DNA from 2 places in the Franzmannia qiaohouensis genome. Region 1 is predicted to be linked to the other one. Evidence: predicted binding sites of a transcription regulator. Region 1 holds the regulator's gene; the other holds the start of a gene.

Region 1 (3,207 bases):
GGCGCTGGACAAGCTGCTCGACTTCATCGGCAACCGGCCGCTGATGGGCTGGTGCCTGGACTTCGACATAGCGATACTCAACCGCCACCTGCGCCCGCGCTTCGGCTTCGACCTGCCCAATTCGCTGATCGAAGTCTCGCAGCGCTACGTGCGTGACCTGCGGCGCGCGCATCCCGAGATCGAGCCCAACCTGCGCTTCGAGGCGGTGGCCAAGGCCCTCGACGTGCCGGTGATCGGCCGTCATACCGCGCTGGGCGACGCGGTCACCGCGGCGCTCATGTACCTGCGCCTGGAGAAGGGGGCGATGCGCGGCGACTGACGTCGTTGCGCGGCGATGGTAAGATGGCCGACCATTTCCGGCCCCGATGCTGCGATCATGTCCGAGATACTTCCTCCCCAGGCGGCGGGCGTCAGCGACGCCCGCGACAAGCGTGAGTTCAACAAGCTGCAGAAGCGCCTGCGTCGGCAGGTGGGCAACGCGATCATCGACTACGGCATGATCCGCGACGGCGACAAGGTCATGGTCTGCCTGTCCGGTGGCAAGGACTCCTACACCATGCTCGAGATCCTGCGCAGCCTGCAGCGCAGCGCGCCGGTGGACTTCTCGCTGGTCGCCGTTAACCTCGACCAGAAGCAGCCCGGCTTTCCCGAACACGTATTGCCCGAGTATCTCGACGCCGCTGGCGTCGACTACCATATCCTCGAGCGCGACACCTACTCGGTGGTCAAGGAGAAGACCCCCGAGGGCAAGACCACCTGCGCGCTCTGCTCGCGGCTGCGGCGCGGCTCGCTGTACGGCTTCGCCGAAGAGATCGGTGCCACCAAGGTGGCGCTGGGCCACCACCGCGAGGATATTCTCGAGACGCTGTTTCTCAATATGTTCTTCGGCGGCAGCCTCAAGGCGATGCCGCCCAAGCTGCTCGCCGACGATGGCAAGAACATCGTGATCCGACCGCTGGCCTACTGCCGCGAGGCGGACATCGCCGAGTTCGCCCGGCGCATGGCGTTCCCGATCATTCCCTGCAACCTGTGCGGCTCGCAGCCCAATCTGCAGCGCCAGGTGGTCAAGGAGATGCTCGCTGAGTGGGAGGCCAAGCACCCCGGGCGGCTCGAGACCATGTTCAAGGCGGTGACCAACGTGGCGCCGTCGCAGCTCGCCGACCGCGAGCTGTTCGATTTCGCCGGGCTCGAGGACCAGCAGGCCCAGCGCCAGGCCAATCGGATCGAGGCCTTGGACCTGGCCCGCCAGGCCTAGTCGCAGACTCTGCGATGCAGATGCACAGCGCCCCCGCCGATCACTCGGCGGGGGCGCTGTCGGTTTCGCGGTCGGAGATGGCTAGAGGCAGCCGTCGCCCTCGGCGAGAGACTCGAGTGCCGACAGGTCGAGGATATTGACCTCGCGGCCGGCCACCGACACCAGCTGCTGCTGCTGGAAGCGGCCGAGAATGCGGCTGACGGTTTCCACTGCCAGGCCCAGGTAGTTGCCGATGTCGGCGCGCGACATCGACAGCCGGAAACTGTAGGCGGAGTAGCCGCGGCGGCGGAAGCGATTCGACAGCCCGATCAGGAAGCTGGCCAGGCGCTCGTCGGCGGTCTTGCGCGATAGCAGGCGCATCATGCGGCGGTCGTCGCGCATCTCCTTGCTCATGCTGCGAAACAGCTGTGTGCGCAGCTCCGGTAACTGTTCGGAGAGATGGTCCAGGCGGTCGAAGGGGATCTCGCACACCGTGGTGGTCTCGAGGGCAGTGACCGTACCGGGGTACAGCTCGTCGTCGATGGCGTCGAGGCCGACCAGCTCGCTGGGCAGATAGAAGTTGGTCAGCTGGTCCTCGCCGTTGCCCTCGCTGGCCAGCTGCTTGAGGCTGCCCGAGCGCACCGCAAACACGCTGGTGAACGCCTCGCCCTGGCGGAACAGCGTCTCGCCCTTCTTGAGTGGCGCGCGACGGCGGATGATGGCGTCGAACTGGTCGACGTCGGAGAGCTCCAGAGCCAGCGGCAGGCACAGTGAGCTCAGGCTGCAGGTCTGGCAGCGCGTCTCGTGCAGTCGTGCGCTTCTTGGAGCGGTGGCGGGGGCTGGCATGACCTCCTCCTGGGTGGTGGCGTTGCCCTCAGTATGGTGGATCATGGCGCTACGGCAAAGAATACTTTCCGGTGAGCTCATAGGATCCTCGAGTAGCGCGGCCCCTGGCCAGGCGTGAGATGGGCGTCGAAGGCCATCGCCAGGTGGCGAATCAGCAGCTTGCCGATCGGGGTGGCCGTCAAGGTCAGGCCGCGGCGCATCATCAGGCCGTCGCGTTCGGCACCCTCCAACTGGCGCAGGCTGTCGGCAAAGTAGCGCTCGGCGTCGATGCCGAAGCGGGTGCCGAGCTCGGCCAGGTCGAGGTGCATGTCGCACATCAGGCGCTCGATGGCGTAGCGGCGATACAGGTCGTCCTGGCTCAGGCGCACGCCGCGCTGGGTCGCCAGGCGTCCGGCGTCGAGCGCTGCCTCGTAGCCGGCCAGGTCGCTGGGATTCTGGGCATAGAGGTCGTCGACCCGCGAGATCGCCGAGACCCCGAGGCCCACCAGGTCGCTGTCGGCGTGGCTCGAGTAGCCCTGGAAGTTGCGCTGCAGGGTGCCCTGGCGTTGGGCCACGGCGAGGCTATCGTCGGGGCGCGCGAAGTGGTCCATGCCGATATGCACGTAGCCGGCGGCCTCGAGCATGTCGATGGTGGTGCGCAGGATGGCGAGCTTCTCCTCGGCGCTGGGCAGGTCGGCCTCGCTGATGCGCCGCTGCGGCGCGAAGCGCTGTGGCATGTGCGCGTAGTTGAACACCGAGAGCCGTGCCGGGCCCATGTCGATGACCTGCTCGAGCGTCGCGGCGAAGCTGTCGCGGGTCTGGTGGGGCAGGCCGTAGATCAGGTCCATGTTCAGCGAGCGGAACCCCAGTCGCCGTGCCTCGTCGACCAGGGTCTCGGTAAGCACGCGAGGCTGCACGCGGTTGATGGCCTTCTGGACCCGCAGGTCGAGGTCCTGGACGCCGAGGCTGATGCGGTTGAAGCCCAGCGCCTGCAGGTGGCGCAGGGTCAGCATATTGGCTTCGCGGGGGTCGATCTCGATGGCGTAGTCACGCTTGGGGTCGCTGCTGAGCCCGAAGCGGCTATCCAGACGGTCGACCAGGTCGCCCATCTGGTCGAGGGTCAGGAAGGTTGGGGTGCCGCCGCCCCA
Region 2 (3,207 bases), on a different contig from region 1:
TCGCGGCCGATGCCGAGCCAGTCGTCGAGCTTCATGTCGCGGCGGCGCGAGCAGACGGACTCGCCGAGATAGACGATTTCCACCGGCCAGTCGGCGGCCTCGCGGTAGAAGGCGGCATAGCGCTCGCGGGTCCAGTAGAACAGCACCGGGCCCAGCGACAGCTGCAGGGTAGGGGAAGTCGACATGACGTTTCTGCTCCTATTTCCAGCGGCGTTCGTAGGCGCCCAGGGTGGTGGTGGCGCCTTCGGAGACCTCGCCGAGGCCGGCCATCCAGGCGGGCTCGGGGTGGAAGCGCTCGGGGGCTCGTTCGAGGCGGTCCAGCGCCTGGCGCCAGATCCCGGCCACCTTGGACACGTAGGCCGGGCTGCGCTGGCGGCCCTCGATCTTCACCGCGCTGATGCCGAGTTCGCGCAGCTCGGGCAGCAGTTCCAGGGTGTTGAGGCTGGTGGGCTCCTCGATGGCGTGATAGGTCTCGCCGCCGACCTCGAAGCGCCCCTTGCACAGGGTGGGGTAGCCGGCCCGCTCGCCCTCGCCGTAGCGATCGATCAGCACACCGTTGAGGCGTGATTCCAGCCCCTCGGGGGTTTCCTCCCAGCGCACATGGGCCGCCGGCGAGCAGACGCCGCGGGTGTTGGGCGACTCGCCGGTGAGGTAGGAGGAGAGGTAGCAGCGCCCTTCGGCCATGATGCACAGGCTGCCGAAGGCGAACACCTCGAGCTCCACCGGGCTCTGCTTGGCCAGGTCGCGCACCTGGGTGATGGAGAGCACCCGCGGCAGCACGGCGCGCTTGATGCCGAAATGGTCGTGGTAGAAGCGCAGGGCCTCGTGGCTGGTGGCCGAGCCCTGCACTGAGAGGTGGCGGGCGAGGTCGGGATGGCGCCGTGCGGCGTAGTCGAGCAGGCCCATGTCGGCCATGATCAGGGCGTCGACGCCAAGGTCCGCGGCCTGGTCCACGGCGCGGGTCCACTGGGCCCAGCCGTCGGGCTGCGGGTAGGTGTTGATGGCGCAGAACACCCGCTTGCCGCGGGCGTGAGCGTAGTCGATGCCTTCGCGGGCACGCTTGTCGGTGAAGTTGAGGCCGGCGAACTGCCGGGCATTGGTGGCATTCTGGAAGCCGAAGTAGACGGCATCGGCTCCCTCATCCACGGCGCGCTTGAGGGCGGGCAGGCTGCCGGCGGGGCAGACGAGTTCCATGGTGAGCCTCCTGTCGTGGGAAACCCGACCATGCTAGTCGACTATCGAGGTCACGCTTTTGATACGCGTCATGGCATGGCGAAATGGTCGAGGAATGAAGAGCTTGGCGCCCTGGTGAGCCAGGGCGCGCTTGCAGGCGTTCAGGCAGCGTCGAGGGGGCGAGAGGGGCCGAAGTGCTCGTGGTGGCGACGTTCGGCTGGTACGCCCAGCTCGGCCAGGGCCTTGTCGACGGCGCTCATGAAACCCTGGGGACCCACGGTGTAGCAGCGTACGTTCTCCGGTAGCAGTCGCGCCAGCAGCGTGCGGTCGACCCGGCCGGTATGGTCGGCCTGGTCGCCGTGCTCGTGGACGCTCACCGTTTGCAGCTGACCCGGGTGCGCCTCTGCCAGGGCCGCCACCTCATCGCGGAAGGCGTGGTGCTCGGCATCCAGGGCGGCGTGCAGGTAGACCACCCGGCGGCCTTGAGCGAGTGCCTGGCGAGCCAAGGGTAGCATCGGCGTCTGGCCCACACCGCCGGAAGCCAGCAGTAGGGGCTCGTCACCCTCGGCGAGGGTCAGGTCGCCGGCCGGTGGAAGCAGTTCCAGGGTATCGCCACGCGCCATTGCGTCGTGCAAGTGGCGGCTGGCGCGCCCCTGGGGCTCGCGCTTCACCGAGATGCGGTAGTGCCTGCCGTTGGGTACATCGGAGAGGCTGTAGTGGCGATACAGCGGCTTGCCGTCGATGGTCAACCTGACGCCAATGTACTGGCCGGGGGCGTGGTCGGCTACCGGGCCGCCGTCCACCGGCTCGAGCACGAAAGAGCGAATCACCGCACTCTCCTGCCGGGTCTCGGCGATGCGGAATTCGCGCGGGCCGCGCCAGCCGCCGCGACGCTGCTCGAACGCCTGGTAGCGGCGGTCCTCCAGCTCGATCAGCAGGCCGGCGAGCTCCTCGTAGAGGCTACTCCAGGCCGCGGCAATCTCTGGCGTGACAGCATCTCCCAGTACCTCGCCAATGGCCGCCATCAGGCACTCACCGACGATCGGGTACTGATCGGGCTGGATGTCGAGGGAGACATGCTTGCTGACCACCGTGGCCAGGGCGCCGCGGGCCTGCTGGGGGTCCTGGCGGAGCTGGACATAGGCCAGCACGGATCGCGCCAGTGCCCGGGGCTGGCCACCGTCCTGCTGGTGGGCCTGGTTGAACAGTGGCTCGACGTCCGGATAGCGCGCGAACATCAGCGGATAGAAGCGGCGGGTGATGTCATCCAGGTGGGCGGCAACCACCGGGGCTGTTTCCTCGATTAGCAGTTCCTGGTCACGACTGAGCATAGGGAGTAAGTCCTTGATCATGGGTCTTGATTTATAACATTCATGTAAAATACATGTTATTGTTCCGTCTGTCATGAGGCGAGCTGTCGCAGTTGGCCGAGATTGACACGTTCCACCGCTGAAGCTTTCCCTCTAACCTGAGGGCGTCAGCCGAGCAATGAATCCCAAGGAGACTTCATGGCCATTTCAAACTTTGCCGACCTGCTCTCCGAAGCGCGTAAACAGCCCGAGCCGCAGCGCCTGCTGTTGGTGTGCACTCGGGCCGAACTACCCGACTACCCCAGCGAAGAGCAGCGCCGCCGCTTCGAGCAGGGCGAGGGCGGGGCACTGACACCGGTCACCTGTGTCGACAGGACCCCCGAGGAGCTCAGCGACATGGCCACCTTCGTCGAGCAGTCGCGTGAGACTGGCCAGGACTGGGACCTCGTCTTCGCGGCTGCCATGGCCGATCCTGGCGATGATGGGATCATTGAGCAGCAGTTGCGGCGCATGGTGGAGTCGCTGCAGATGGGCAGTATCGAGTCCTTCCTGGCCTTCAATCGTCGCGGTGAGGTGGTGAGCTTCCAGTGACCCTGCCGGCGTCTCAGCAGTCCCGAGCAGTGCGGGCCCGGCAAGCGCCTGAGCGCTCGGCGAACCGGGACAAGACCCGCACCGGCCGCTGACATGCTGCTGATAAGAAGTATTCTTGATGCCTGTCATGGTT

What was found. The regulator FNR, encoded in region 1, switches genes on or off when oxygen is low (the NO sensors DNR and NnrR bind a similar motif). The targets are predictions, from matches to a motif close to TTGATNTANATCAA.
Region 2: the regulator FNR is predicted to act here: its motif matches at 1,253-1,266, upstream of ubiU (ubiquinone anaerobic biosynthesis protein UbiU).

Annotation. Positions count from the first base shown of each region.
Region 1 is NZ_JARWAM010000003.1:227,979-231,185, reverse strand. It holds gene QC821_RS05300 (3'-5' exonuclease) at 1-319, shown strand, start outside; gene ttcA (tRNA 2-thiocytidine(32) synthetase TtcA) at 377-1,255, shown strand; gene fnr (fumarate/nitrate reduction transcriptional regulator Fnr) at 1,337-2,080, opposite strand; gene hemN (oxygen-independent coproporphyrinogen III oxidase) at 2,158-3,207, opposite strand, start outside.
Region 2 is NZ_JARWAM010000025.1:20,776-23,982, forward strand. It holds gene QC821_RS20650 (U32 family peptidase) at 1-185, opposite strand, end outside; gene ubiU (ubiquinone anaerobic biosynthesis protein UbiU) at 199-1,194, opposite strand; gene hmpA (NO-inducible flavohemoprotein) at 1,335-2,504, opposite strand; gene QC821_RS20665 (ribonucleotide reductase subunit alpha) at 2,682-3,074, shown strand.